DNA from 4 places in the Paenibacillus sp. FSL L8-0644 genome. Region 1 is predicted to be linked to each of the others. Evidence: a T-box and tRNA genes for the amino acid it is inferred to sense, from the RefSeq annotation. Region 1 holds a T-box; the other regions hold tRNA genes.
The links. A T-box is a leader RNA that pairs with one kind of tRNA and senses whether it is charged. The one in region 1 lies ahead of tyrS (tyrosine--tRNA ligase), so its partner is inferred to be a tRNA-Tyr.
Positions count from the first base shown of each region.

Region 2: it has a tRNA-Tyr gene. The T-box ahead of tyrS (tyrosine--tRNA ligase) is inferred to sense a tRNA for this amino acid. The anticodon was not compared.
Region 3: it has a tRNA-Tyr gene. The T-box ahead of tyrS (tyrosine--tRNA ligase) is inferred to sense a tRNA for this amino acid. The anticodon was not compared.
Region 4: it has a tRNA-Tyr gene. The T-box ahead of tyrS (tyrosine--tRNA ligase) is inferred to sense a tRNA for this amino acid. The anticodon was not compared.

Region 1 is NZ_JBBOYN010000001.1:3,369,726-3,377,293, forward strand. It holds gene NSS94_RS15260 (AraC family transcriptional regulator) at 1-545, opposite strand, end outside; gene tyrS (tyrosine--tRNA ligase) at 747-2,000, opposite strand; T-box leader at 2,067-2,332, opposite strand; gene NSS94_RS15270 (transglycosylase domain-containing protein) at 2,468-5,491, shown strand; gene acsA (acetate--CoA ligase) at 5,580-7,295, opposite strand; gene NSS94_RS15280 (GNAT family N-acetyltransferase) at 7,536-7,568, shown strand, end outside.
Region 2 is NZ_JBBOYN010000001.1:4,452,257-4,459,824, reverse strand. It holds rRNA gene NSS94_RS20375 (23S ribosomal RNA) at 1-1,953, shown strand, start outside; tRNA gene NSS94_RS20370 (tRNA-Asn) at 2,019-2,094, shown strand; tRNA gene NSS94_RS20365 (tRNA-Ser) at 2,098-2,189, shown strand; tRNA gene NSS94_RS20360 (tRNA-Glu) at 2,207-2,278, shown strand; tRNA gene NSS94_RS20355 (tRNA-Val) at 2,347-2,419, shown strand; tRNA gene NSS94_RS20350 (tRNA-Met) at 2,449-2,525, shown strand; tRNA gene NSS94_RS20345 (tRNA-Asp) at 2,541-2,617, shown strand; tRNA gene NSS94_RS20340 (tRNA-Phe) at 2,655-2,727, shown strand; tRNA gene NSS94_RS20335 (tRNA-Thr) at 2,750-2,825, shown strand; tRNA gene NSS94_RS20330 (tRNA-Tyr) at 2,831-2,916, shown strand; tRNA gene NSS94_RS20325 (tRNA-Trp) at 2,924-2,997, shown strand; tRNA gene NSS94_RS20320 (tRNA-His) at 3,015-3,087, shown strand; tRNA gene NSS94_RS20315 (tRNA-Gln) at 3,098-3,172, shown strand; tRNA gene NSS94_RS20310 (tRNA-Gly) at 3,180-3,251, shown strand; tRNA gene NSS94_RS20305 (tRNA-Cys) at 3,264-3,338, shown strand; tRNA gene NSS94_RS20300 (tRNA-Leu) at 3,350-3,428, shown strand; gene NSS94_RS20295 (hypothetical protein) at 3,473-3,601, opposite strand; gene NSS94_RS20290 (hypothetical protein) at 4,281-4,424, opposite strand; gene NSS94_RS20285 (MarR family transcriptional regulator) at 4,715-5,236, shown strand; gene sufC (Fe-S cluster assembly ATPase SufC) at 5,217-5,993, shown strand; gene sufD (Fe-S cluster assembly protein SufD) at 6,017-7,324, shown strand; gene sufB (Fe-S cluster assembly protein SufB) at 7,368-7,568, shown strand, end outside.
Region 3 is NZ_JBBOYN010000001.1:402,747-409,496, reverse strand. It holds gene NSS94_RS01840 (Crp/Fnr family transcriptional regulator) at 1-246, opposite strand, end outside; gene NSS94_RS01835 (GAF domain-containing protein) at 546-995, shown strand; gene NSS94_RS01830 (response regulator) at 1,138-1,791, shown strand; gene NSS94_RS01825 (PAS domain-containing sensor histidine kinase) at 1,784-2,887, shown strand; tRNA gene NSS94_RS01820 (tRNA-Gly) at 3,089-3,159, opposite strand; tRNA gene NSS94_RS01815 (tRNA-Pro) at 3,169-3,242, opposite strand; tRNA gene NSS94_RS01810 (tRNA-Arg) at 3,266-3,342, opposite strand; tRNA gene NSS94_RS01805 (tRNA-Cys) at 3,369-3,439, opposite strand; tRNA gene NSS94_RS01800 (tRNA-Gly) at 3,450-3,524, opposite strand; tRNA gene NSS94_RS01795 (tRNA-Leu) at 3,531-3,618, opposite strand; tRNA gene NSS94_RS01790 (tRNA-Lys) at 3,633-3,708, opposite strand; tRNA gene NSS94_RS01785 (tRNA-Gln) at 3,713-3,787, opposite strand; tRNA gene NSS94_RS01780 (tRNA-His) at 3,805-3,877, opposite strand; tRNA gene NSS94_RS01775 (tRNA-Tyr) at 3,897-3,982, opposite strand; tRNA gene NSS94_RS01770 (tRNA-Thr) at 3,987-4,062, opposite strand; tRNA gene NSS94_RS01765 (tRNA-Phe) at 4,089-4,161, opposite strand; tRNA gene NSS94_RS01760 (tRNA-Asp) at 4,228-4,304, opposite strand; tRNA gene NSS94_RS01755 (tRNA-Met) at 4,330-4,403, opposite strand; tRNA gene NSS94_RS01750 (tRNA-Val) at 4,434-4,509, opposite strand; tRNA gene NSS94_RS01745 (tRNA-Glu) at 4,516-4,587, opposite strand; tRNA gene NSS94_RS01740 (tRNA-Ser) at 4,620-4,711, opposite strand; tRNA gene NSS94_RS01735 (tRNA-Met) at 4,715-4,788, opposite strand; tRNA gene NSS94_RS01730 (tRNA-Asn) at 4,824-4,899, opposite strand; tRNA gene NSS94_RS01725 (tRNA-Ala) at 4,904-4,979, opposite strand; tRNA gene NSS94_RS01720 (tRNA-Ile) at 5,002-5,078, opposite strand; rRNA gene rrf (5S ribosomal RNA) at 5,115-5,231, opposite strand; rRNA gene NSS94_RS01710 (23S ribosomal RNA) at 5,383-6,750, opposite strand, start outside.
Region 4 is NZ_JBBOYN010000001.1:1,211,665-1,219,232, reverse strand. It holds gene NSS94_RS05530 (aldo/keto reductase) at 1-434, shown strand, start outside; gene NSS94_RS05525 (TetR/AcrR family transcriptional regulator) at 552-1,238, opposite strand; gene NSS94_RS05520 (MATE family efflux transporter) at 1,376-2,728, shown strand; gene NSS94_RS05515 (hypothetical protein) at 2,819-2,971, opposite strand; gene NSS94_RS05510 (hypothetical protein) at 3,645-4,109, opposite strand; gene NSS94_RS05505 (hypothetical protein) at 4,571-5,056, shown strand; partial or broken gene NSS94_RS05500 (IS110 family transposase) at 5,037-5,202, shown strand; partial or broken gene NSS94_RS05495 (oxidoreductase) at 5,217-5,441, shown strand; tRNA gene NSS94_RS05490 (tRNA-Leu) at 5,836-5,915, opposite strand; tRNA gene NSS94_RS05485 (tRNA-Arg) at 5,928-6,004, opposite strand; tRNA gene NSS94_RS05480 (tRNA-Gly) at 6,012-6,086, opposite strand; tRNA gene NSS94_RS05475 (tRNA-Leu) at 6,097-6,177, opposite strand; tRNA gene NSS94_RS05470 (tRNA-Lys) at 6,190-6,265, opposite strand; tRNA gene NSS94_RS05465 (tRNA-Tyr) at 6,273-6,358, opposite strand; tRNA gene NSS94_RS05460 (tRNA-Thr) at 6,363-6,438, opposite strand; tRNA gene NSS94_RS05455 (tRNA-Asp) at 6,452-6,528, opposite strand; tRNA gene NSS94_RS05450 (tRNA-Met) at 6,555-6,628, opposite strand; tRNA gene NSS94_RS05445 (tRNA-Val) at 6,655-6,730, opposite strand; tRNA gene NSS94_RS05440 (tRNA-Glu) at 6,741-6,812, opposite strand; tRNA gene NSS94_RS05435 (tRNA-Ser) at 6,833-6,924, opposite strand; tRNA gene NSS94_RS05430 (tRNA-Asn) at 6,928-7,003, opposite strand; tRNA gene NSS94_RS05425 (tRNA-Ala) at 7,008-7,083, opposite strand; rRNA gene rrf (5S ribosomal RNA) at 7,154-7,270, opposite strand; rRNA gene NSS94_RS05415 (23S ribosomal RNA) at 7,419-7,568, opposite strand, start outside.

The DNA of each region.
Region 1 (7,568 bases):
ATCTTGTTCGGGATACACATAAAATATTCATTGGCTCCAAAGTGCCCATAAAATCCTGGAATTTCTTTATAGTGCTGCTCATTATTCAGATTTGTTTTATATTCATACCCTATAATTTTGGTCGTTTCGAGCTGCAATATCACTGGCTTGTTCACATCCAAATCCCCCTTCGTATTTTTTTGATAATCCAGAAAATTAATTTTGCTTTGTCCAGGAAGCTCAATATCACTGTTACGATATTTCCCAGGGGTGATCCCAAAATTCTTTTCAAAAGCGCGGGTAAAGGCTTCTTGCGAGTTGTACTGAAACTCAATAGCAATGTCCAACACTTTTTGATTGGATTGTTTTAGCTGTTCAGCCGCCTCGGACAATCTTCTCCTTCTTATATACTGTTGAACCGTAAAACCCGAAATGGCCTGAAAAACCCGCTGGAAATGAAAAGCTGAAAAGCATGCCTGTGAAGCAATATCGGCAATTTTTAGATCCTCCCGGAGATTCAATTCAATAAACTCAATCGCACACTGAATTCGTTTAAAATAGTCCATATAATCCTTCCCCACACTCGTAATTGTTCTGATTATCGATCCTACACCCAAATTGTGCAACCCACGTTTTCATTATGTATAACTCTTCACCTACATGTTTGATTATTTGTGCTAAGTTTACCATGACTTTTCACTTGGCAGAAATAAAAAAGCAACGCTGAGATCGAGACAATCTCAGCGCTGCTTTTGAATATATTTTCATTATCCAAGCTTGATTTTAGCAAATTTCCGTTTACCTACCTGCACAATGTCGCCTTCCTTCGGCGTGTATGCTTCGTTCACATCGGTCCATTTCTCTTCGTTAATTTTGACCGAACCCTGCTGAATACTGCGCTTGGCTTCACCGTTAGATGCTGCAAAGCCCAGATGAGTCAGCAACTGGATCACACGAATGACACCTTCTTCTAACTGATCAGCCGTCAAGGTGAACTCTTCAATATCGTCAGGCAGCGCGCGCTGCTGGAATACGGTCACAAAATGCTGCTTCGCTGCTTCCTCTGCTTCTTCACCATGGTACATGCGCACTAACGTTCCAGCCAGCTTCATTTTGGCATCACGTGGATGCACTGAGCCGTCCTTAACACCTTTCGCCAGCTCTGCCAACTCCTCGTTGTTGATATCCGTTGCAAGCTCAAAATATTTCAGCATCAGCTCATCAGGAACGGACATGGATTTTCCGTATATTTCGTTCGGCTCCTCATCAACACCAATGTAGTTCCCCAAGCTTTTACTCATCTTCTGAACTCCATCCAGCCCTTCAAGCAATGGTAAAGTAATAGTAGCCTGTGGCTCAACTCCGTATTCTTTTTGCAGGGTTCTACCCATCAGAAGATTAAACTTCTGATCCGTTCCCCCTAATTCAATATCGCTTTGGAGAGCCACGGAATCCATGCCCTGCATCAGCGGGTAAAAGAACTCATGGATGCTGATCGGCAATCCGTTTTGGTACCTTTTTGTAAAATCATCCCGTTCCAACATACGGGCAACCGTTACTTTGGCCGACAGGGTTACTACATCAGCAAAAGACATTGGCCCTAACCATTCGGAATTGTAAAATACCTTTGTTTTTTCAGGATCGAGAATTTTAAAAATTTGTTCCTTGTATGTTTGGGCATTGCGCTGTACATCTTCCTCAGTCAGTTGCTTACGAGTCTCCGATTTACCTGTCGGGTCACCAATTCTGCCTGTAAAATCTCCGATAATCAGTTGTACTTGATGGCCTAATTCCTGGAACTGGCGCAGTTTGTGCATAACAACCGTATGTCCGATGTGAATGTCGGGAGCAGATGGATCAAGGCCCAGCTTAATTTTGAGTGGCTTGCCGCTAACGACCGATTTGATCACCTTACGCTTCAGCTCATCCTCCGGTACAATTTCCGCTACACCCCGCTGTATCACCTCTAGCTGTCGTTCTACCTCTACCTGCTGCTCCGGCTTCAATTCTTCCCACTTCATCCTGTATACCTCCTATTTTTCATCCAAAATATTACATATTAGACAAACCAAAAAGCCCCTTTCATCCCAAGGGACGAGAAGGAGCTACTCGCGTTACCACCCTAATTAAAGAAACGCATGTCAAAGACAGACATTTCTTTCACTTCATTCCTATAACGGGCCTACACCCGGTACTGGATTACTATGGTGCTTCGCAAACCTGCAAAAGCTTTCCATTCATCCAGACAGCTCCAGACGGTAATTCAAAGGAGGGACGCTACCGATTCACACCACCCATCGGCTCTCTGTACAACGTGAATCCGCCTTCTACTGAAGTCTTTCTCTGCTTTTCACGATATTTACTTTGACCTATTTATAACACACTGCTTTTATGTAGTCAACGACACCAAAAGACAGGCTTTTTAGCATATGGGTTCATTTTGTAATTTTATGCTATAATAATGGCTGTTATAAAGGAGGAAGACTTAATGGTTGAAGAAAAAAACAATGTATCAGAGCCAAAGCCTTCCCGCTTGCGGACAACCATGCGAAGGCTCGGCCGTGTCATAAAGTGGGTCGTCATCATCGGTTTTATGGGGGCACTATTTGCAGGAGGGGCGGCCGCCGGCTATGTTGCTTCTATTGTAAAAAGCGAACCCGTGCGTTCCAGATCCATGATCCTACAGGAAGTAGATAAGAATGCAATTACAGGCTTCGCTTATTTCAATGATGGCTCTCCCATCGGACAACTCCGGACAGAAGAAGATCGAAGACCTGTCACGTTTAAGGAGATTCCACAACTCGTCATTGACGCAGTCATTGCCATTGAAGATAATCATTTTTACGAGCATAAAGGTGTCGATCTATCGGGAACACTGCGTGCTGTGAAGCAAAAGGCACTGCATGAATCCGTACAAACCGGGGGTAGTACCCTCACCCAGCAGCTTGCGCGTCGTGTCTTTCTAAATCTCGATCGCACGGATGATCGCAAGGTCAAAGAAATTTTGCTGTCTCTGCGCCTTGAGCGCTTCCTAAGCAAGCAACAAATTATTACGGCCTATCTTAATAAAGTACCTTTTGGTAACGGTTCAAGCGGTTACAACGTCTTTGGCATTAAAGCAGCGGCCAAAGGTATCTTTAATGAGAATGATCTGAACGAGCTTAATATAGCCCAGGCTGCCTATCTGGCAGGTTTGCCACAGCTTCCTTCTTCCTATTCTGCTTACAACGGTAAGGGTGAGTTTAATGAAGCTGGCTTTAAAAGAGCCATCAACCGCCAGCACCTGGTGCTCAGTCGAATGCTGGAGGAGAACAAAATCAATAAAGCACAGTATGATGAAGCGATGGCTTTTGATATCAAAAAATCTCTCGCACCACGTACTGTTAAGGCTTATAACACCTATCCATATCTTATGATAGAAACAGAACGACAAGCTGCGCAGGCACTCATGTCTGTCACCAATCCGGGTCAAGCAGCTAATGCCAGTGCAGATGCCAAAACCAAGGACGATAATGATTTGCTCAAAGAAGCTGAACAGCAGCTTCGCACAGGCGGTTATATGGTGTACACCACCATTGATAAGAGCGTATACAAATCTATGCGTCAAATTGCAGAAAATAAGAATAACTTCTCTGCCACTAGTAAAACCAAGGGTGACGAACAAGCAGCGGCTATTCTGATTCAGCATAAAACAGGCGCCATTCTTGGAATGATGGAAGGTCGGGACTTCCAAAAGGAGCAGATGAATTATGCCACCCAGATGGTTCGTCAGCCGGGTTCGGCAATGAAACCGATTGCTGCCTATCTCCCTGCATTGGACAGCGGTCTTGTGCAGCCTGGTAGTATCGTGGATGATGCCCCTATTATTTTGAAAGATGGCAGTAATGGGTATCACATTCCGAAAAATTCTAACAACCGCTATCAAGGATTGGTCACGGCGCGTTATGCACTGAATCAATCGCTCAATACGATAGCACTCAAGCTGTTTAACGAAAAAGTAGGGATCAGCAAAGCTTGGGCTTTTGCCAAGAAGCTGGGCATCACCACCTTGGAATCCAGTGATAACAACGCCCAAACGGGTGTACTTGGCGGCTTGGCCCATGGGGTGACCGTCGAGGAGCTTACGAATGCATATGGAGCCATTCCAAATGGCGGTGTGTTTAATGACGCCTATATGATCGAAAAGATTGTGGATTCGCAAGGCAATATTATATACAAGCATCAGCCTAATCCTGTGCAGGCCTTCTCACCGCAAACCGCCTACCTGATGACAGATATGTTGCGTACAGCCGTGTCGGAGGGCACAGGCAGACTGGTGAAGCGGAACTTTGATCAATCCGGTAAGATTCCGATTGCCGGCAAGACAGGCACTACGCAATCCTACACTGATGTTTGGTTCGAGGGCTTTACGCCTGACGTCACACTGGGTGTATGGGTTGGTTACAAGCAACCTGTCAATAAGCTTGAAACGAAAGTCCAAAAAGAGCGGGCTCGCCGCTTATGGGCTCTAATCATGAATGAAGTAACAGCTAAAGATGCTCAGCTGTTCCAAACGGACAGCTTCAAGAGACCTGACGGCATTGTAAGCCGTACAGCATCCGCATATGGTTCGGACATTTATAACAGTAAGTATCCACCTAAAAACAGTGAAAATGGTGTGAGTCGTGCGAAATATATTACCTACCAAGGTGTGAATTATATTCCACGCGATGGTACACCGGATGATATGTTATATGAACGGACCGTTAGGAAACGGGAAAAGTCAATCTCAGAATTGATTAAAGAGCTTCAGCAAGCCTTTAAGGTGATGAGACGACATAATTCGTTGTCCTACTATCTGCCTCAGGATGCAGATAAGGAAGCTCCTACTCAGATTGATCCACGCAAGGACGATGGAGCAGCTCCTAACGCTCCATCTAGCGTCAACGTAAGCTATAGTGACGGTAAAGCCATAATCAGCTTTAGCCCAAGCGGAAACAGCGACGTCGTAGGATACCGTCTGTATCGTTCTACAGATGGGGGGAGCTTCCAACGGCTTGGCAAGGTCGTTATGGCTGACGGCTCCAAGGTGTTCTCTGACAGCCCTGGGGGCAGCAGCTCTAGCTACTACGTGACCGCCGTTGATGTGGGCGGCCATGAGTCCGGTCCAAGCACGAAAGCAAGCGCAACACCTGTAGTGCCACCTGCAGATTCTGAGTCTCTAGACGTTCCGGGCGAGGGAGATGGAACAGGTGCGCAGCCTACAGAAGTCCCTACTGCCCCTGGACAGCCTCAAGCTAAAGCCGCAGGCTCATCCGTAGCGCTCCAATGGAGCGCAGGTAAGTCGGCGGACGCTATTACAGGCTATAACGTGTATTACAGCGAAAGCGGTGCGGAGCCTTTTACAAATATAGGCTCTACCGCATCTACCAGCTTTGAATATAAGTCGAAGAAAAAGCTAAAAGGCTGGTTTCGTGTCACTTCCATGAATGCCATGGGGGAATCGGCTCCTTCCGGAGCCGTCCGTCCATAACTGAAGACAAGAGCAGAAAGTGATAGGAGTCCCCTTAGCCATTAAGGCTTTGGAGACTCCTTTTTTTAATTCTAATATACACAGTACTTCAATCCTCTATGGTAGATAAGTCACCTGTAGGAAGGTTAAGCTCCCAGGCTTTCAACACGCGTCTCATAATTTTACCAGAGCGGGTTTTGGGTAACTTTTCCTTAAATTCAATTTCGCGTGGAGCAGCATGGGCAGACAACCCTTCCTTAACGAAGCGATAGATGTCCTGCTGTAAAGCTTCAGACGGTGCATAGCCTTCACGCAGTGCAACAAAAGCTTTGATAATCTCTCCCCGCACGGTATCTGGTTTTCCAATGACTCCGGCTTCCGCTACAGCAGGATGCTCCAGAAGCTTGCTTTCCACCTCAAAAGGGCCGATTCGCTCTCCAGAGGAGTTAATGACATCATCAATCCTACCCTGAAACCAGAAATATCCGTCCTCATCCATGTAAGCCGAATCACCCGATACATACCAACCGGGAAAGCGGAAATATTCCTGAAACTTGTTCGGATTGTTCCATATACGATTCATCATGGATGGCCATGGTGTACGGATCGCCAAGTGACCCATCCGGTTAGGAGGCAACACCTGCCCTCTGTCGTCCAAAATAGCAGCTTGAATACCTGGGAGTGGCTTTCCCATCGAACCCGGCTTAATCGGCAGCTCAGGGTAATTACAGATCAGCTGTGCTCCTGTTTCCGTCATCCACCAAGTATCATGAATGCGCTGTGTATATACTTGCCATCCCCATCGCACCACTTCGGGATTCAGCGGTTCCCCAACGGATAATACATGCCGCAGACTGCTGAGATCATATTTGGAAACAACCTGCTCCCCTGCGCTCATCAGCATCCGAAACGCTGTAGGAGCACTATACCATATGGTCACTTCGTGACGCTCAATCGTACGGTACCAGTCTTCCGGGCTGAAACGCCCCCCACGAATGACATTCGTCGCTCCATTTAGCCATGGAGCAAAAATACCGTATGACGTTCCCGTGACCCAGCCAGGATCAGCAGTACACCAATACACATCATCTTCCCGCAAATCCAGCACCATTTTGCCAGTATAGTAATGCTGAATCATTGCATTTTGCACATGATACACGCCTTTGGGCTTGCCTGTTGAGCCTGATGTATAGTGAATAATTAATCCATCTTCACGACCCAACCATTCAGGCTCAAGTTCCTCTGAGGACGTAAGCATTTCTGTCTCAAAATCGATAATTCCCTGCTCGCGTTCATCCATATCACCAACCACAAAAATATGCCGTAGCTCAGGAAGCTCCTCACGTTTTACCCGTGACAGAAGCGCAGGTGTGGTCACTAATGCCACTGCCCCACTATCCTCCAATCGATCCTTAACCGCAGTTTCCATAAACGCCTCAAACAATGGACCGACAACAGCCCCTACCTTTAGAACACCAAGTAAACTAATAACCAGCTCAGGTGAACGTGGCATGAAAATAAACACCCGCTCCCCTTTACCAATACCGTATTTGCGCAGCACATTTCCGAACCTGTTAGAGCTAGCACGAAGCTGAGAGAAGGTGTAGGTTTCATGACGGTTTGCGTCACAATACAATAATGCCGCTTTCTCACCCCGTCCTTCCTGTACATGTCGATCAATGGCTTCATGTGCCATATTTACCTTGCCTGTTTCATACCACGTAAAATGACGCTCTGCATCCTCCCACTGAAAGTTGTTGTAAGCTTGTTCATACGGACCCATGTTGGATGTGGGAACTACAGTCTGGAGTTCTTCAATCTTCATGCGTTCAGCCTCCTCACAATGGATTAATGAGAAACACGCAGGACAAGATAACGCTTACAAAAATCAATAAATCAGATAGATTCCTTTGGTTTACTGGTTGATTTAAATTGTGAACATTTTATGTCTAAAACAGTATATCATAGGTCACGATGTGACGACCATCCTTTTCATTTAATTGTTTTTTTGCTATAAGTATGGGATATGAGGAACGAGCTCATGGCGAACAAGGAGGGCGTACGTATGCAGCATTTAAAACTGTACCACTCGGATACG
Region 2 (7,568 bases), 1.1 Mb from region 1:
ATTTAGTTCCGGGAGTCAGACAGTGAGTGCTAAGATCCATTGTCGAAAGGGAAACAGCCCAGACCATCAGCTAAGGTCCCCAAGTGTGTGTTAAGTGGGAAAGGATGTGGAGTTGCACAGACAACCAGGATGTTGGCTTAGAAGCAGCCACCATTGAAAGAGTGCGTAATAGCTCACTGGTCGAGTGACTCTGCGCCGAAAATGTAACGGGGCTAAACACACCACCGAAGCTATGGCTTGATGCTTGCATCAGGGGTAGGGGAGCGTTGAATGCGGGTTGAAGGTGTACCGTAAGGAGCGCTGGACTGCATTCAAGTGAGAATGCCGGTATGAGTAACGAAAAGATCTGTGAGAATCAGATCCGCCGAAAGCCTAAGGGTTCCTGAGGAAGGTTCGTCCGCTCAGGGTAAGTCGGGACCTAAGGCGAGGCCGATAGGCGTAGTCGAAGGACAACAGGTCGAAATTCCTGTACCACCGTAATCCGTTATGAGCGATGGGGTGACGCAGTAGGGTAGTGACGCGGACGGATGGATGTCCGTCTAAGCAGTGAGGCTGGTGTGTAGGCAAATCCGCACATCGTTAAGGCTGGGCTGTAATGGGGAGCGAAAATTGTAGTAGCGAAGGTCATGATCTCAGACTGCCAAGAAAAGCCTCTAGCCAGGAGAAGGTGCCCGTACCGCAAACCGACACAGGTAGGCGAGAAGAGAATTCTAAGGCGCGCGGAAGAACTCTCGTTAAGGAACTCGGCAAAATGACCCCGTAACTTCGGGAGAAGGGGTGCCTCGGTAGGGTGAATAGCCCGAGGGGGCCGCAGTGAAAAGGCCCAAGCGACTGTTTAGCAAAAACACAGGTCTGTGCGAAGCCGCAAGGCGAAGTATACGGGCTGACGCCTGCCCGGTGCTGGAAGGTTAAGGGGAGTGGTAAGCCCTTCGGGGCGAAGCTATGAACCGAAGCCCCAGTAAACGGCGGCCGTAACTATAACGGTCCTAAGGTAGCGAAATTCCTTGTCAGGTAAATTCTGACCCGCACGAATGGCGTAACGACTTGGGCGCTGTCTCAACGAGAGATCCGGTGAAATTTTAATACCTGTGAAGATGCAGGTTACCCGCGACAAGACGGAAAGACCCCATGGAGCTTTACTGCAGCTTGATATTGAATTTGGGTACGATCTGTACAGGATAGGTGGGAGCCGTCGAACTTTGAGCGCCAGCTTGAAGGGAGGCATCCTTGGGATACCACCCTGATCGTATCTAGGTTCTAACTTGGTACCGTGAACCGGTGCGAGGACAGTGTCAGGTGGGCAGTTTGACTGGGGCGGTCGCCTCCTAAAGAGTAACGGAGGCGCCCCAAGGTTCCCTCAGAATGGTTGGAAATCATTCGAAGAGTGCAAAGGCAGAAGGGAGCTTGACTGCGAGACCTACAAGTCGAGCAGGGACGAAAGTCGGGCTTAGTGATCCGGTGGTACCGCATGGAAGGGCCATCGCTCAACGGATAAAAGCTACCCTGGGGATAACAGGCTTATCTCCCCCAAGAGTCCACATCGACGGGGAGGTTTGGCACCTCGATGTCGGCTCATCGCATCCTGGGGCTGAAGTAGGTCCCAAGGGTTGGGCTGTTCGCCCATTAAAGCGGTACGCGAGCTGGGTTCAGAACGTCGTGAGACAGTTCGGTCCCTATCTGTCGTGGGCGTAGGAAATTTGAGAGGAGCTGTCCTTAGTACGAGAGGACCGGGATGGACGTACCGCTGGTGTACCAGTTGTTCCGCCAGGAGCACCGCTGGGTAGCTATGTACGGAAGGGATAAGCGCTGAAAGCATCTAAGCGTGAAGCCCCCCTCAAGATGAGATTTCCCAATTAGTAAGACCCCTTGAAGACGACGAGGTAGATAGGTTGGGGGTGGAAGTGCAGTAATGCATGGAGCTGACCAATACTAATCGGTCGAGGGCTTATCCTAAGATAAAGCGCAATGAGTTTCGGATCCAGTTTTCAGGGTGTAACCTTGAAACAAATGCTTAATATTCCCTGATAGCTCAGTTGGTAGAGCACTCGACTGTTAATCGAGTTGTCACAGGTTCGAGTCCTGTTCGGGGAGCCATATGGAGAGGTGTCCGAGTTGGCCGAAGGAGCACGATTGGAAATCGTGTAGGCGCCAAAAGCGTCTCGAGGGTTCGAATCCCTCTCTCTCCGCCATAATTCATTTGTAGCATGGCCCGTTGGTCAAGGGGTTAAGACACCTCCCTTTCACGGAGGTAACAGGGGTTCGAATCCCCTACGGGTCATAAAAATATCATAAAAAAACTTGCAATAAAAATTTTATTATGGTATAATATGAAAAGTGTTTCGGTGTGGAGGCTTAGCTCAGCTGGGAGAGCATCTGCCTTACAAGCAGAGGGTCGGGGGTTCGAGCCCCTCAGCCTCCATCATTTGAAAATTTAATATTTATTATTGTCGCGGGGTGGAGCAGTTCGGTAGCTCGTCGGGCTCATAACCCGAAGGTCGCAGGTTCAAATCCTGCCCCCGCAACCAATTAAAAATTATTATGGAACTGTGGTGTAGAGGCCTAACATGCCTGCCTGTCACGCAGGAGATCGCGGGTTCGAATCCCGTCAGTTCCGCCATTAGTATTATAACGTGTAATGAAGAGCCTTATTATAAGGCTCGGTAGCTCAGTCGGTAGAGCAGAGGACTGAAAATCCTCGTGTCGGCGGTTCGATTCCGTCCCGAGCCACTTTTAATTGAATATTTTATGTGCCGGTGTAGCTCAACTGGTAGAGCAACTGACTTGTAATCAGTAGGTTGGGGGTTCAAGTCCTCTCGCCGGCACCATTTTTGGAGGATTAGCGAAGTGGCCAAACGCATCAGACTGTAAATCTGCTCCCTTACGGGTTCGGTGGTTCGAATCCATCATCCTCCACCAGTTTTATAGGGGCATAGTTTAAAGGTAGAACAACGGTCTCCAAAACCGTTGGTGTGGGTTCAATTCCTGCTGCCCCTGCCAATTATTCATTACTTGCGGCGGTCGTGGCGAAGTGGTTAACGCACCGGACTGTGACTCCGGCATTCGTGGGTTCAAGCCCCATCGGCCGCCCTTTACTTATTGGGGATTAGCCAAGCGGTAAGGCAACGGACTTTGACTCCGTCATGCATAGGTTCAAATCCTATATCCCCAGCCATCTTTATGCGGACGTGGCTCAGCGGTAGAGCATCGCCTTGCCAAGGCGAGGGTCGCGGGTTCGATTCCCGTCGTCCGCTTTGTTACACTCTGGCGCCATAGCCAAGTGGTAAGGCAAAGCTCTGCAAAAGCTTTATTCCCCAGTTCAAATCTGGGTGGCGCCTCCATAATTGAATACGCCGGCGTGGCGGAATGGCAGACGCGCTCGACTCAAAATCGAGTGGGAAACCGTGGAGGTTCGAGTCCTCTCGCCGGTATTAACTAAAAGAGTTCATTAGAGACATTCTCTAGTGAGCTTTTTTTATTTGAGCTTTAGTACCCCACTCATTGCTTGAGCTGAAGACACCTTTGAGTTGTATTCCAAATGCGAATAAATATTTGCCGTTGTTGCATAATCGCTGTGGCCTAACCATTCCTGAACTTCTTTCATGCTTACCCCTAATACATCTACATAAATATACTCCAGGTATTCAAGACAATAAGAATTGTCAGAAGATAAGCGATAGGATTCCTGTTATTCCTACATACGAATCAGAAGCTCATAGAACGTGTCCACCAGTGGCAGATTACCGGATAGAGTAGCCGCTTTTACTCTTACAGCATATCTTCGTTTTCAACCGCGAGTGCTTGTCCTTCCATATGATAATTCTTCCTGGCTTCCTGAAGCAAGATTTCGGCTCTTTTCTTGGTTCCTTTTATCTTAAGCCCCGTAGGGATCCATTTTGGTTATCGTTTACCATTCTCATCTTTACAGTTAGGCGGATGTCCCGTTACGCTTTCTCCTCTTCCAACAACTCCAGAGGGTGAACCCGATCCTTTTTCAAATACCGGTTGAGCTTCGGAATGGATTTGCTACAAAAGTGGTAGCTGAATCCGCCGATGGATTGCTTTAGCGCCCAGAAGGTACATTTGTTTTTGAACCGGGCGGTATAAAGTTCGATGATCTAGGTCGCCTCCAGTGTCAGATCGGTGCTGGCTAGAATGGAGCATCGCCTGTTCGGATTCACCAGCAAAAACCACAGTTTTTGGTTACTCTTTGGCCCCATAACATATCCAGACACAGGTAACTGACGGATTATTCATTGCCATACATGCTCACGATAGCGTACTCAAACGCGGCGATACAGCTTTAAAACAGCTCGGCCAAGCACCACCTTCGTCCTCTTTTTACGGTAGCGACCCCAGTCTGTGGCAGGTGTACCATGACGTTCATAGGCAACGGTATTGGACTTGGCTTCGGTTACCAGATCCATCCGGATGCTGCCGAATTGGTTCCATTGTTCAACCCCCGCAAAGCAGGATTGATCAGAGGTATTTAAAACTATTTCCGGGACGTGCCCTAGTAAAAACACAGCATGAGGCCTATGACAATGACAACAAACCCGTGAAATGCGACTTCAAAATTACGTCACATTCAACACAATTGATATTGATTATCAATATCAATTGTGTTAATATAATTTTGTTTACTAGTGAACAAAAAAATCTAATGGAGACACTGAACTTGGTCTGCAACTACTACAAGAGAGGGGAGATTGGGAAATTGGAGTTTCAAAATCATTTTAAAGGTCATCTTTACGAGCAATATATTAAAATGCTACATCTGAATGAACTGTATACTGAACAAGAATTTAACTCGTTTCGGCAACAGGCCAGAAAGTACCAGATTGACATGCTTTCCAACAATATTACTAGTGTGCACGTTATTGATTGCATTGGTGATTATGAACCGATAAATCATACCGGGATTGTGGAGAAGATGGGGTTGTCCAAAGCTAGCATTACTAAAATTAGTGCAAAGCTGCTGGAAATGGGCTTCATTATGAGAAGTCAACTGAACAGCAATCGTAAGGAGATTTACTTTAGTTTAACGGATAAGGGAAGACACGTTTATCATTTGCATAAAGAAATGCACAAAGAAAAAGAAGAAAGGTTTTACCAATTCATTGAATCCTATTCAGAGGTTGAGCTGCAGACTATTGGAAAATTTATGAGTGATTTGGTGGCGCGTGCCGAAGAATACTCCGAAGGGAAGTTTACGATAAATGACGACATTAAAGATTGAGGAATTAAGATCCAAGATTGAAGGGAAAGAAATTTTAAAAGGGCTCACACTGGAGATTCATGGCGGAGAGATTCATGCGATTATGGGGCCTAATGGGACGGGAAAAAGTACATTGGCTTCAGCTTTAATGGGCCATCCCAAATATGAGGTTACTGGCGGTAAGGTGACATTGGACAATGAAGACCTTCTGGAGATGGAGGTGGATGAGCGTGCCCAGGCAGGCTTGTTCCTCGCAATGCAATACCCAAGTGAAATTGCTGGCGTGACCAACTCGGATTTTCTCAGAAGTGCCATCAATGCACGGCGTGAAGAAGGCGATGAGATATCCTTAATCCGTTTTATCCGTGAAATGGAGAGCAAAATGAAGGGGCTGGAGATGAATCCGGAATTTGTGCATCGTTATTTGAATGAGGGATTCTCTGGCGGTGAAAAAAAGCGGAATGAGATTTTGCAAATGATGCTACTTGAACCCAAGTTTGTGATCCTGGATGAAGTGGACTCAGGGCTTGATATTGATGCACTGCGTATTGTGGCCAATGGCGTAAATGAGATGCGCAGCCCGGATAGAGGCTTTTTAATCATCACCCATTATCAACGACTGTTGAATTATATTACCCCGGATTTTGTGCATGTCATGATGCAAGGCCGGATAGTTAAATCTGGCGGTCCGGAGCTTGCCCACCGTTTGGAGGCTGAAGGGTACGATTGGGTGAAGGAGGAACTTGGGATTACGGATGAGACGGTAAGGGATGCTTAAAAGCCGGAGAGGAGGAACAGCACGTGGATATACAAGCTAGAGTTTCAATGGATGTGGACGATTTACGCGCATGGTCAAGCGCTAAGGATGAACCTCGTTGGCTGATTGAACGCCGCGTTCATGCACTCGAACTGGCAGGGACGCTGGAGTTGCCTAAAGTGGAGAAAATCAATCTTGAAAAATGGGATATCTACGAAAGTGGAGATTACAAAGCAGAGAATGCGTGGTCTAGTTTGGAGGAAGCGCCGGAGGTTGTTCGAGGTTTGGTTGCTTCTCCGGTGAAAGGCGGACTAATCGTTCAGTTCAACTCGGATGTAGTGTATACGAAATTGTCCGAGAGCTTAGCCGCCCAGGGAGTCATTTTAACGGATCTGCATACTGCGGCAAAAGAGCATGAGGAGCTGGTTCAACGTTATCTCTTTCAGGCAGTAAAGCCAGAAGAACATCGTTTATCTGCTGCACACAGTGCCTTATGGAGTGGTGGCGTTTTTCTATATGTCCCAGACGGTGTAGAGGTTGAAGCACCTATTCAAGCGATCTTTCTTAACGATACAAGCGGTGTGTGTTTTGCTCCTCACGTCTTAATTGTGGCAGGGAGCAACAGCAAGATCACTTATGTGGATAATTGTGTATCGAGTGGTGATGATGTCAAGGTATTGCATAACGGTGTGACGGAGGTCTTCGCGGGGGCGGGCTCAAAGGTGCAAGTAGCTTCGGTTCATCAGCTTGCTGTAACTACAACAGATTTCACCCAGCGACGGGCGGTCGTTCTTGCTGATGGGGGTGTGGAATGGATTATCGGTGAGATGAACAATGGTTATACCGTGAGCGATACCAAGACTTTGCTACAAGGCAACGGGGCGGTCTCCGACAATAAGGTGATTGCTATTGGCACGGGCAATCAAAAATCGAGCTATACAACTCAAGCTCAGCATTTTGGCAGAAGCTCGGTAAGCCAGATGATTACGCGTGCAGTCATGCTTGAAGAAGCTACGGCCATTATCAACGGCATTACAAAGATTGAAAAAGGTGCAACCCATTGTGATGGTCAGCAAACAGAACGCGTGCTTATGTTAAGTCCTAAAGCTCGCGGCGATGCCAATCCGATCCTGCTGATAGATGAGGATGATGTAACCGCGGGTCATGCTGCATCCGTGGGGCAAGTAAATGCAGAGCAAATCTATTATCTGATGTCGCGCGGGATATCACGGAGTGAAGCCGAACATCTTGTTATTTTCGGATTTCTCGCTCCTGTCATTTCGGAGATCCCGCTGGAAGGTGTTCGCAGTCGCCTAAAAGATTTAGTGGAAAGCAAGCTCGGCAGATCATAGCAAATCAAAATGAATCTTGAAAGGTTAAAAAGGAGTGATACCAATGGCTAAAAAAGCACCAGATATGGGCGAATATAAATATGGGTTTCGCGACAAGCACCAGTCTATTTTTCAATCTGGAAAAGGTCTGACGGAAGAGATTGTCCGGGAAATTTCCCGAATCAAGGAAGAGCCGGAGTGGATGCTCAATTTTCGGTTGAAAGCTTTGAATCAATTCTACAAAATGCCGATGCCTGAATGGGGA
Region 3 (6,750 bases), 3.0 Mb from region 1:
TTGATGCTGAATGGTCAGAATCAGTTCTTTACCATCTTCTGTCGATTTACGAAGTTTGACATGACCTGAATGTATATAATAAAGCTGCTCTGCATCATCGCCCTCTCGGAAAAGCATAACGCCTGCCTTTACCTTCTTCCAGGACATAATATCTTTTAGCAGATCAAAATGCTCATCTGTCAAATAAATCTGAATTCCCGTGCGTTCCGCTTCGTCCCCAAACCGTTCCATACAAGTGGCTTGCATGTTAGCGTCCTCCTCGTGTTTACCTGATATCTATATCATAATGTTTTAACGCCTGGGTTGTTATCGGGAGAACACCTGATTTTATACCTTCCTACTCCCTGATTTGCTGTGATAAATATCACTTCTGAAGTAAGCTAACGCCCCATTTATCGACCATTTCCCTACTCCTTATCCGACCAGATGAAAAGTCAGTGTTTCCTGCGCCTATAGATCAGGGGGTTCCCCGATCTACTTTTGCAACTGTCGAAACTACAATGAACTAGAGATATAGTTTGGTTATGAAAAAGGATGTGTCTTCTATGCTACAAATAACGGATGAAATGCGAAAAGAACTGAACCAGTTGAGAGATACTATTTATGGTGATCTCACTGCCCTTGCATTTATGTCTAAGTCAGGTGGTAAGTTGCATTGGTATTACGCCTCTGGTAGCCGAAGCAATCGCTATCGCCTTATTTCTTTTAAGATTGGCCATGGTATTGCCGGTATGGCTGTTCGCTTGGGACGTACCGTAACTGTAAGTGCTCTGCTATCAGGTAGTATACGTCTGCGTCAGGAATGTGCACTAATGCTGGCCGAGCAGCTTCACTCTGCTGTTGCCATTCCCTTTTCCAGCACAGGGGATCTGCCCAACGGTGTGCTGCTTCTTGGTAATCGTGATGTGAGGATGTTCACAGAGTCTGATATAGCCGAGGCTACTCAAGTAGCTCAACGCCTTAGCCAACTATGTGCTTACCCTCTCACTCCATAGCTCAACAATGTTTCTATAGATAATGATCCTCATCAGATACTTGATATAGCTGTCCCTAACTATCTTTGTTGATTGAAATCCCTAAAATTTGCTATGATTATGACAAAACGTACGGTTTTTTACCGTTCGAGGGGATGACAAATTGATTCGTATACTAGTAGTGGATGATCACGTTGTCGTACGTTCTGGCCTCATGGCCCTATTGGACGGCAAAAACGGTATTAAGGTAGTAGGAGATGCAGCAGACGGGGATGAGGCAATCCGCAAGGCATTGGAGCTACAACCTCATGTTGTGCTCATGGATTTTAGCATGCCACCTGGAAAAGATGGTCTCACAGCAACCACTGAATTAAAAAAACAGCTGCCCGATACAGAAGTCCTTATTTTAACGATGCATGACGATGAAGAATATCTGTTCCGAGCCATTCAAGCTGGAGCATCCGGATATATTTTAAAAAGCGCACCTCACGAGGAGTTACTCGCTGCCATCCAGTCTGTGGCCGAAGGTAGTGCCTATTTGTACCCGAATGCAACCAAACGACTGATGAGTGAATATCTGGACAAAATCAAACAGGAAGGCATAGCCGGACCCTATGAATCCTTGTCTGAGCGGGAAAAAGAGATTCTATCCTGGGTAGCCAAAGGATATGCCAACAAGGAAATTGCCGAGCACCTGGTGATTAGTGTCAAAACCGTAGAGTCCCATAAAAGCAATCTTATGGAGAAGCTTAACTTGAAAACACGACCTGAGCTAGTCAAATTCGCACTAAAAAAGGGGCTACTCCATTATGAATGAACCTTCTAACCCTTTACTGCAGCATGCCTTTGGTGAATCAACCGATAAACTGCTGAATGATCTGGAAATTTATATACCAGAATCCCCTTTTCTTCATGCGCTGCGTAACTCACTCCACCAATTATCCAATCTGAAATTTGCCCTAGATACGTCTTCCATCGTTGCTTTGACCGATCATCGAGGTATTATTCAGTACGTAAACGACAAGTTCTGTGAGATTTCGCAATACAGTCGTGAAGAGCTGATCGGTCAGGATCATCGTCTCATTAATTCAGGCTATCATACCCCCGCCTTCATGAAAAACCTGTGGACTACGATCCGTTCAGGTGAGGTATGGCAAGGAGAAATACGTAATCGTGCTAAAGATAACAGCTACTACTGGGTGAATACTACGATCGTTCCGTTTATGGACGAGGAAGGTAAACCCTATCAGTACTTAGCGATCCGCAATGAGGTCACTAAACTGAAGAGAGTAGAAGCTGAACTTCAGTCTATGATGACACAAGTCATGCAAATACAGGAAGAAGAACGTAAACGCTTTTCAAGAGAGCTGCATGATGGGATAGGGCAAAGCTTATTTTCACTTATTATCCAATTGGATAGCCAACTTGCCGAACAACCTAGTGCTACTCTGGAGAATCTCCGTTCGCAGGTGACCGACATCATCAAAGATGTTCGTGGTCTAGCGTGGGAACTTCGTCCCTCAGTTCTGGATGATCTGGGTGTCGTCCCAGCCATAAGAACCTATATTGAAAACTTCTGTTCTCATTACGGGATTGAGGTGCATTTTCAATGCAATCTACGTAAACGGGTTGATATTCGCAAGGAAATTGCAATTTATCGGATTGTACAAGAGGCGTTAACGAATGTAGCCAAATACGCAGATGTAGCAGAGGCATATGTCGACGTTGAGGATCAAAATGAAATGATACAAGTGACCATTCGGGATAAAGGCATTGGATTCTCTGGAAAGTCCCAAGGAGAGGGAGTTGGATTGTTCAGTATGGAAGAACGAGCTAGAGGGGTAGGGGGATTTATGAGCATAACCTCTGCTCCAGACGAGGGAACCTCCATCCAGCTGACCATTCCCGTGTAAAAACTGTCCACTAGATCGGTTATCGGTGTATGCCAGTTGTATGATCAGAACGAATACACCGATACCGAAGATTATGGATAATCAACACATTGTGGATTACATGAGGATAAATACAAAAAAAGAGAGAGCTCTGTCCCCAGACAGGCTCTCTTTATTTATAAGGTGTCACCACTGAGGCAACAAGAATCCGCTATAGCAAAAAGCGGGTGATGGGAATCGAACCCACGCTACCAGCTTGGAAGGCTGGAGTTCTACCATTGAACTACACCCGCAAAACAGTATCGGGATGACACGATTTGAACATGCGACCCCCTGGTCCCAAACCAGGTGCTCTACCAAGCTGAGCTACATCCCGACATTATACATTTTTTTAAGAAATGGCGCGCCCTGAGAGATTCGAACTCCCGGCCTTTTGATTCGTAGTCAAACGCTCTATCCAGCTGAGCTAAGGGCGCATATTAAATTCCATAATGAGTAGTCAAGGCGCCACCCAGATTTGAACTGGGGATGAAGCTTTTGCAGAGCTTTGCCTTACCACTTGGCTATGGCGCCGTATGGATAATGGAGCGGACGACGGGAATCGAACCCGCGACCCTCGCCTTGGCAAGGCGATGCTCTACCGCTGAGCCACGTCCGCAAAATATGGTGCGGTCGAGAGGACTCGAACCTCCACGGGGGGTTAGCCCACACGGACCTGAACCGTGCGCGTCTGCCAATTCCGCCACGACCGCAAAATAATTATAAATGGTGAGCCATGAAGGACTCGAACCTTCGACACCCTGATTAAAAGTCAGGTGCTCTACCAACTGAGCTAATGGCTCTTAATGGCTGGGGATATAGGATTTGAACCTATGCATGACGGAGTCAAAGTCCGTTGCCTTACCGCTTGGCTAATCCCCAATAAATTAAGAATAAAGGGCGGCCGATGGGGCTTGAACCCACGAATGCCGGAGTCACAGTCCGGTGCGTTAACCACTTCGCCACGACCGCCATATGATTATGAAAAGACTGGTGGAGGATGATGGATTCGAACCACCGAACCCGTAAGGGAGCAGATTTACAGTCTGATGCGTTTGGCCACTTCGCTAATCCTCCAAAATGGTGCCGGCGAGAGGACTTGAACCCCCAACCTACTGATTACAAGTCAGTTGCTCTACCAGTTGAGCTACACCGGCACATTACTCATTTCCCACTTGAAAGGTGGCTCGGGACGGAATCGAACCGCCGACACGAGGATTTTCAGTCCTCTGCTCTACCGACTGAGCTACCGAGCCATATTAAATTTTATTACTACATCATATAATCCGCACTATATATGCCAATTATATATGAAGCTAAAATGGCGGAACTGACGGGATTCGAACCCGCGATCTCCTGCGTGACAGGCAGGCATGTTAGGCCTCTACACCACAGTTCCAGAGACATTTCCAATAGGAAATTAATTGCGGGGGCAGGATTTGAACCTACGACCTTCGGGTTATGAGCCCGACGAGCTACCGAACTGCTCCACCCCGCGACATTAAAAAGCATTTCTCAAATTTTCTTATGGTGGAGGCTGAGGGGATCGAACCCCCGACCCTCTGCTTGTAAGGCAGATGCTCTCCCAGCTGAGCTAAGCCTCCATATTATGACCCGTAGGGGATTCGAACCCCTGTTACCTCCGTGAAAGGGAGGTGTCTTAACCCCTTGACCAACGGGCCTTGCAAAATAAGTTCTGGTCTCAATAAATTTATGGCGGAGAGAGAGGGATTCGAACCCTCGCACCACTTTCGCAGTCTAACCCCTTAGCAGAGGGTCCCCTTATAGCCACTTGGGTATCTCTCCGAGTAGCGGCAGAGGGGATCGAACCCCCGACCTCACGGGTATGAACCGTACGCTCTAGCCAGCTGAGCTACGCCGCCACCTTAATATATAAAAGTCAGAAATATTCAAAATATGGCTCCCCGAACAGGACTCGAACCTGTGACAACTCGATTAACAGTCGAGTGCTCTACCAACTGAGCTATCAGGGAATATTGGTGGAGCCAAGCGGGATCGAACCGCTGACCTCCTGCGTGCAAGGCAGGCGCTCTCCCAGCTGAGCTATGGCCCCAATCTTTTTGTTATTCTAGAAGTGGTGGGCCTTAGTGGACTCGAACCACCGACCTCACCCTTATCAGGGGTGCGCTCTAACCAGCTGAGCTAAAGGCCCTAACATGTAAAAATTTATCATCCTCTAAAGGATATCGCTTGGCGACGTCCTACTCTCCCAGGACCCTGCGGTCCAAGTACCATCGGCGCTGGAGGGCTTAACGGTCGTGTTCGGGATGGGTACGTGTGGAACCCCTCCGCTATCGCCACCAAACATGAATTTGCTGTGCAAATTCTTCCGTACGGTTATTCGCTTCACCACTTATCGTGTGAATGAATAGCCATGCGCTTGTTGTATGTCACTTGTACATACGTTCAAGGTTACACCCTGAAAACTGGATCCGAAACTCTTTTGCGTTTTATCTTAGGATAAGCCCTCGACCGATTAGTATTGGTCAGCTCCATGCATTACTGCACTTCCACCCCCAACCTATCTACCTCGTCGTCTTCAAGGGGTCTTACTAATTGGGAAATCTCATCTTGAGGGGGGCTTCACGCTTAGATGCTTTCAGCGCTTATCCCTTCCGTACATAGCTACCCAGCGGTGCTCCTGGCGGAACAACTGGTACACCAGCGGTACGTCCATCCCGGTCCTCTCGTACTAAGGACAGCTCCTCTCAAATTTCCTACGCCCACGACAGATAGGGACCGAACTGTCTCACGACGTTCTGAACCCAGCTCGCGTACCGCTTTAATGGGCGAACAGCCCAACCCTTGGGACCTACTTCAGCCCCAGGATGCGATGAGCCGACATCGAGGTGCCAAACCTCCCCGTCGATGTGGACTCTTGGGGGAGATAAGCCTGTTATCCCCAGGGTAGCTTTTATCCGTTGAGCGATGGCCCTTCCATGCGGTACCACCGGATCACTAAGCCCGACTTTCGTCCCTGCTCGACTTGTAGGTCTCGCAGTCAAGCTCCCTTCTGCCTTTGCACTCTTCGAATGATTTCCAACCATTCTGAGGGAACCTTGGGGCGCCTCCGTTACTCTTTAGGAGGCGACCGCCCCAGTCAAACTGCCCACCTGACACTGTCCTCGCACCGGTTCACGGTACCAAGTTAGAACCTAGATACGATCAGGGTGGTATCCCAAGGATGCCTCCCCTCAAGCTGGCGCTCAAGGCTCAACGGCTCCCACCTATCCTGTACAGATCGTACCCAAATTCAATATCAAGCTGCAGTAAAGCTCCATGGGGTCTTTCCGTCTTGTCGCGGGTAACCTGCATCTTCACAGGTATTAAAATTTCACCGGATCTCTCGTTGAGACAGCGCCCAAGTCGTTACGCCATTCGTGCGGGTCAGAATTTACCTGACAAGGAATTTCGCTACCTTAGGACCGTTATAGTTACGGCCGCCGTTTACTGGGGCTTCGGTTCATAGCTTCGCCCCGAAGGGCTTACCACTCCCCTTAACCTTCCAGCACCGGGCAGGCGTCAGCCCGTATACTTCGCCTTGCGGCTTCGCACAGACCTGTGTTTTTGCTAAACAGTCGCTTGGGCCTTTTCACTGCGGCCCCCTCGGGCTATTCACCCTACCGAGGCACCCCTTCTCCCGAAGTTACGGGGTCATTTTGCCGAGTTCCTTAACGAGAGTTCTTCCGCGCGCCTTAGAATTCTCTTCTCGCCTACCTGTGTCGGTTTGCGGTACGGGCACCTTCTCCTGGCTAGAGGCTTTTCTTGGCAGTCTGAGATCATGACCTTCGCTACTACAATTTTCGCTCCCCATCACAGCCCAG
Region 4 (7,568 bases), 2.2 Mb from region 1:
ATCGCCTGATCGATTTGATTATTCATAATGAAGTAGTTCCTGCCGTAAATCAGGTTGAAACTCACCCATTCAACCAGCAAATTGAAAATGCAAAATTTATGAAAGAGAATAATGTTCAGATCGAATCCTGGGCGCCTTTTGCTGAAGGGAAAAACAACTTGTTCCAGCATGAAATATTGGTATCCATAGCTGAAAAATATAATAAATCCGTTGCTCAGGTGGTTTTACGCTGGTTGGCACAAAGAGAAGTTGTTGTGATTCCAAAGTCTGTTCGTAAAGAGAGAATTATCAAAAACTTCGATATCTTTGACTTTGAGTTAAGCCAGGAGGATATGGAGTCGATTACTACGTTAGATACGAAACAGAGCCTGTTCTTTTCACATCGCGATCCTGACATGGTGAAATGGATCAGTACCCGTAAACTCGATATCTAACCCTCTTTCAAAAGATCCCCGTAGGTTTTGATTACGCCAAAAGAACCAACAATTTAGGGTAAACGTAAACCTAATTGAAACCGCCCATCCAATAACCGGATGGGCGGTTTTTACATACTACTTCTCCTTCTCCTGCTCCTTTATCACCTGCTCAATCCCCAACAGAATCAGCTTCAAGCCGAACTCAAACGCCCCGTCGGTTCCCATCAGATTGAACAGCCCGTTCGTGAACATCCTCCGAAACAGTCCCACATCCGTCTCGCTCATGGAGTCCAGAAGGCGAATCATCTCCTCACCCGGATGCGCTTTCTGGTCCTTAAAGATAGCGGAGACATTGCGCTCATGCTGATAATCGTCTAGAACGAAATAGAAGACATAGTTCACAAGCGTAGTAACCACTTGCATTTTCTGCTCTTGCTCAAGCGGCGTCGATTCCACGCAGAGCAGCATACGGTTGGTGAACCGGATGATGTCCGGTTCGTGGGGCAGCGTCATCATCATGAGCTGCGTGGAGCAGGGATATCGGCTGAGCACGTTCCGTACCGTTACCGCAAGCCCCGTCAGCTGCTCCTTCCATTCCCCCTCGGAGTGGAACTCTTCCAGAATCATTTTCGATACCTGGTTGGCCAGACGCTGGTAGAGATGCTGTTTGCTCTTGAAGTACCAGTACAGAGAGGGAGCCTGAATCCCTAACCTGTCGGCCAATCGTCTCATGCTTAATTTCTCGATGCCCTCCTCTCCAAGAAGCTCCCACGAGGTTTCCAAAATCTTATCCTCCGAAATCTGAGGTTGCTGCTTTTTCATGTCATCCGCCCTTTTATCTAACAGTGTAAGTTTATGCTTTACAGGTTCATTGGTTCATGATACCATCTAACACTGTAAGGCACAACCTAACAATGTTAGACTGGAAGGCAAAATAAATAGAGAAAGTAGTGATCCGCATGGATGCAGAAAACCTCCATTACTTTGAAAAAGCACCGGTCGCAAAAGCCGTAGCTCACTTCGCTATACCAATGATGCTAGGCACGTCAATGAGTGTCATTTATTCCATCTTGAATGCCTATTTCCTTGGTACACTTCACAATACTGCCATGTTAACCGCACTCGCACTGACCCTGCCGTTATTCGCAATCATTATGGCGCTAGGCAATTTGATTGGCATGGGTAGCGGTACATTCATCTCCCGTTTGCTAGGAGAGAGAAAATATGATGAGGTAAAGCATGTGTCTTCATTTGCCTTTTACAGCAGTTTAGTTCTCGGTCTTATCGTGATGGCCGTGGGTCTCCCGTTGATCAATCCAATCGTTCATGGCCTGGGAGCAACGTCTGACTCCTTCGGATTCACGAAGGACTATGTCACGATTATGCTTATTGGCTCACCATTCGTCGTATTATTCTTCACACTGGAGAATATCGTGCGTTCGGAGGGCGCAGCAATCACGTCGATGATCGGTATGATTCTCAGTGTTGTTATAAATATTATTCTCGACGCGTTAGTCATCTTCGTGCTCCATTGGGATGTGATCGGCGTTGCGTCTGCTACGGTCATTTCTAACTTGGTTGCGAGTGCATTCTACGCCTTCCATATGGGATATAAGAGCCAATTCTTAACCGTCTCCGTAAAATGGTTCAAGGCTACCAAGGACATTCTGAGCAATGTATTCAAAATCGGAGTTCCTGTCTTTATTATGAGTATCTTTTTGGGTGCAATGTCGCTCATCTTTAACCATTTTCTTGTCGAATACGGGGATCAGGCAGTAGCGGCTTACGGAATTTCATCACGTTTATTGCAATTTCCTGAGTTTATTCTGATGGGCTTATGCGAGGGAGTCGTGCCGTTGATTGCCTTCTCATTCACAGCGAATAAATTACGCATGAAGAATACCATTGGATTTACGATCAAAGTGATTGTGGCGTTAGCAGTCGTATTTGGCATCATCGTCTATTTGATTTCCGACCACTTAATTGGTTTATTTACAAATGACTCGCAATTAATTGGAATGGGCAGCTACATTCTACATGTGACATTCCTATCCTTGTTCATTACAGGAATGACCACATTGTTTACCGGGATCTTCCAAGCATCAGCACAAGGAACTGCCGCGTTTATTATGTCAATTATTCAAGGAATTACTCTGATTCCTGTGTTGTTTATCGCCAATCAAATGAACGGCTTCCACGGGGTGGTCTGGTCGCTTGTCATTGCGGATGCGGTCGCATTCCTTGTTGGTGCCATCATGTTGTATGTTTTGCGGACCAAATTGCAGCCAGAATTGGATAAGTTAGTACAGTAGAAAACATATAACACCCAAGAAGGCAGGATAGGACACTCCCCGACCCTGCCTTTTTTAGGTATATGGACGGGGAATAGGGCAATTGTCATTTCAAAAAGGAAAATGCCCCCTACCTACACGATCTTGCTTATTCAGCGCCCCCATCGCCACACTCATCGGAAAGTTCTTACCTCTGAAGATCATCGTTCCCAGCGCAAACTTCGAGACGAGCAAATCCGTGCCTCCTAATCCCTTATATTTCATTTTTCAACGCTACTGTATTAACCTGTACTGCCCGTTACTTCCATGAAAGAGGGAGCATTTGCCACGGCAGTGTGCTCCCTGTTCTAAATTCAAATATCGTTTCCCGTTAGTTGAATCATTTCTGTGATTGATCCACCTTGTAGATTCTTCTGGGATGGCGGCCTGTGCAACCTGCACTGATCCACGACCTCGAACAGTCTCACTACTTCAACAACTGATTGGAGACGAGACCGAGAATCGATCATGGGCCGCTTAATAAAGCACTTGAGAAAAGCGAAGCTAGACATGGACTAACAACAACATGTATGAAATAGAAGTTTGGATATTAAAACAAAATCAACACGAGTGCATACCACACTAAGTGTTGTTACCTTCATTCGCAGCAAACTATTCTGGCTAATCGTATTGTTAGGTCACTTCGCACAAGGAAATTTTTCATCTTCACTTATGGTATGGTTCACCGCGTTGGCTGAAAAGGCAAGTTCTCAAAAAAATAGTCTCCTTATCAGAGACTACCCGCGATCTTCCTGTTTGATAATCATACGATAAGCGGTAGCTTTTCATCATTCTTTCAAAAAAGGGCAATCCTTTTACGGGATAGCCCTTTCTTTAATTTCACTTTTTTGCAAAGAGAATAAGGTGCTGGATTCCTCCATTTGCGCTTTTGCTTACTTTAATATTGTCCTTTAATTACAAAAAACGAACCCCGAATTGTTCCAGCTAGTTTAGACTTCTGCCTAGCAAACTTAAACTTCCCTTCTAGCTCCTTTGGTACCTCCATCCCCTCAGAAAGCTTAAAACCAACAGCCCGCTTTTTAGGGTCATCCACCGTATACATGACATTGATTGCAAGACCATCCTCATAAAAAACGTAGGTAAATCGGATATTTTCCACTTGAAAACGCGACGTTTCTAAAGGTTTAGCCGCAAACGCAATATCACGTTCTTCTCTCAAAATTCGGTTCACATAATCAAGGCTCTCCTGGCTTTCGCTAGCTGGTACAACCGTAAATTCATACTTGTACTTGTTCATAAAATAACGGGCTTCATTAGCACGTAAACCAGCAAGCGCTTCTGCTACAGGTGAAGACTCTAAACCAACCGTAGATACATCTTTAAAATCAACGAGATACGACATTTCCATTCCTCCTATTCTCTCTTTACGCCCTAACAGCTTCCGCATTTCACCAAAATCAAATTCATTTCTCAAGTTGTTGTAGAAACATCCTTATAGCCAGACTTCAAATTAATTCTCTTATCTACCACATAGTATACCAAAATTGATTCAAGAGAAGATTTTGAATGGCGAATTTGTTAGTTTGTTAAATAGTGTTCACATAGACTGGTATTCACAAACACCGCTTTAAATATTCGACCAGCGAGATAATACGATACTGCCTATAGTTCCTCGAGGTCGGGAAATTAAGGACTCAGAGTATGTCCTACCAAAAAACTCTCGGCCTGTGTCCTGTACTTCCATTAAGGAGGTTCAGATTCACAAGCCAAAGATATTTTCATTCATGATGGTGGCCGTTAGTCCATGTTTGTTTGGGAAAGACCCTCTGCACGGAAGGGGGCGTACCCGCATACATAAACCAAATGAGTACGATACCTATCTATCATGAATATATAGATGCATGGCTGAAGAATCATATCGTGCCTGTAATTGCGCTAAACTTTGTAACGGTTATACACGAGCGCCAAATGAAAAAAATCGCCGGGGACGACAAGTTGTTGCGGCAGATGATCGCGGCTATGGACGAAGGCTTTCGCATGTTAGAGGCCTTACGGTATCCGCTAACGCCGGCCGCGCAAGCATCACTAATCCGCAAACGATCGGCGTTGATGCGCCTTTTTACGAAAATTTATCATAGGATGCCGATCAGCCGACTGGTTGACGGATCCGTAGGGGAAATCGTAGCTTTGAGCCGTGTGTTTCACCTTTGGAAGGAACAGACACGGGTCCCTCCCCCCCCAACTGGGACGAGTTGGAAAAGCGTTTTGAAGCCAAGGTCAACCGTTCATAACTTTTACCCTAGGAGTAATCAACCGAGGATGATCCTAGTTCTACAAAGAAGACTTTGAGCATTATAAAACAAGGGGCGTTTAGTTGCTTGAATCTTTGAAACTTAACACGACAGCATAACACGTTTACCGGTCTATATATCCAAATTAAGCTGCAGTTCCAAACCGCATTGGATCAGATATCCCCTGAATACAAAGGTGTTTATCGGGGATCTTCATTGAAGGTACGAACACCCGTACAGCAACTATCTATCCAGCAGCAATAAATACAGAATTGTTGACTACCATCACAGATAAGAATACTTTAAAAGGTGCAACTGCATTGTATGAACAACATGGTATTTCACCTGATCGAGTTGCCAATGTTGTTGCGTTCGCGATTGATCAGCCAGAAGATACGAACGTTAATGAGTTTACAATTGGACCAACAAGTCAACCTTGGTAAGTTCATCTTCTAAAGCGCAAAAGTCTGTCGAGTTTCCCAACAGACTTTTTTGCTTTCTGTGTTGAGTTGGTGAAGTAAACTTTAAACTAACTTGTCCGTTAGTTTAATAAAAAGAGCAGACTTGAAGCGCCTGCTCAACATTGAGTGTTATTTAACTATCGTTCCTCGTTAGTTGTACGCCCTATCTTAATAACGCAAAAGAACGGAGGAGATTGCCTTGGGGTTTCTACTGCTTGTAATGTCGATAGAAATAGTTTAAAAGTAAAAAAGGAGAGATGGCATAAAAATAAGCCATCTCTCCTTTTTCATCTATATAAAGCGGGTAATGGGAATCGGACCCACGCTACCAGCTTGGAAGGCTGAGTTTTACCATTGAGCTACATCCCGAAATAGATGCCGGTGAGAGGACTCGAACCTCCACGGTTTCCCTCACGATTTTGAGTCGCGCGCGTCTGCCAATTCCGCCACACCGGCTTATGAAGTTAATGGCGTCCCCTGAGAGATTCGAACTCCCGACCTTTTGATTCGTAGTCAAACGCTCTATCCAGCTGAGCTAAGGGGACTAATAAATGGAGCGGACGACGGGAATCGAACCCGCGACCCTCGCCTTGGCAAGGCGATGCTCTACCGCTGAGCCACGTCCGCAAAAACAAGATGCGCGTGGAGGGACTTGAACCCCCACGTCAAAGACGCTAGATCCTAAGTCTAGTGCGTCTGCCAATTCCGCCACACGCGCATACAATGATAATGGTGAGCCATGAAGGACTCGAACCTTCGACACCCTGATTAAAAGTCAGGTGCTCTACCAACTGAGCTAATGGCTCGTAAAACTGGTGGAGGATGATGGATTCGAACCACCGAACCCGTAAGGGAGCAGATTTACAGTCTGATGCGTTTGGCCACTTCGCTAATCCTCCAATATGGTGCCGGCGAGAGGACTTGAACCCCCAACCTACTGATTACAAGTCAGTTGCTCTACCAGTTGAGCTACACCGGCGTATTAAGTTAAATGGCGGAACCGACGGGATTCGAACCCGCGATCTCCTGCGTGACAGGCAGGCATGTTAGGCCTCTACACCACGGTTCCAGAGGAAACTTCCTTAGTTGAAGTAATTGCGGGGGCAGGATTTGAACCTGCGACCTTCGGGTTATGAGCCCGACGAGCTACCGAACTGCTCCACCCCGCGACAGTAATAAATATTTATTTTTCAAATGGTGGAGGCTGAGGGGCTCGAACCCCCGACCCTCTGCTTGTAAGGCAGATGCTCTCCCAGCTGAGCTAAGCCTCCATACTGCTTATGACCCGTAGGGGATTCGAACCCCTGTTACCTCCGTGAAAGGGAGGTGTCTTAACCCCTTGACCAACGGGCCATATATCTATTATTAAGAGCTGGCGGAGAGAGAGGGATTCGAACCCTCGAGACGCTTTTGGCGCCTACACGATTTCCAATCGTGCTCCTTCGGCCAACTCGGACACCTCTCCACATGGCTCCCCGAACAGGACTCGAACCTGTGACAACTCGATTAACAGTCGAGTGCTCTACCAACTGAGCTATCAGGGAATATTGGTGGAGCCAAGGGGGATCGAACCCCTGACCTCCTGCGTGCAAGGCAGGCGCTCTCCCAGCTGAGCTATAGCCCCATCTAAAAAATCATTTTTGTATGTATAATCAATAGCCTGATAGGCGAAAAAAAATCCCCATTATGGGGTTGCTTGGCGACGTCCTACTCTCCCAGGACCCTGCGGTCCAAGTACCATCGGCGCTGGAGGGCTTAACGGTCGTGTTCGGGATGGGTACGTGTGGAACCCCTCCGCTATCGCCACCAAACATGAATTTACATCGTAAATTCTTTCGTATGGTATTCGGTTCATCACTTATCGTGTGAATGAATAGCCATGCGCTTGTTGTATGTATTTCTACATACCTTCAAGGTTACACCCTGAAAACTGGATCCGAAACTTATTGCGCTTTATCTTAGGATAAGCCCTCGACCGATTAGTATTGGTCAGCTCCATGCATTACTGCACTTCCACCCCCAACCTATCTACCTCGTCGTCTTCAAGGGGTCTTACTAATTGGGAAATCTCATCTTGAGGGGGGCTTCACGCTTAGATGCTTTCAGCGC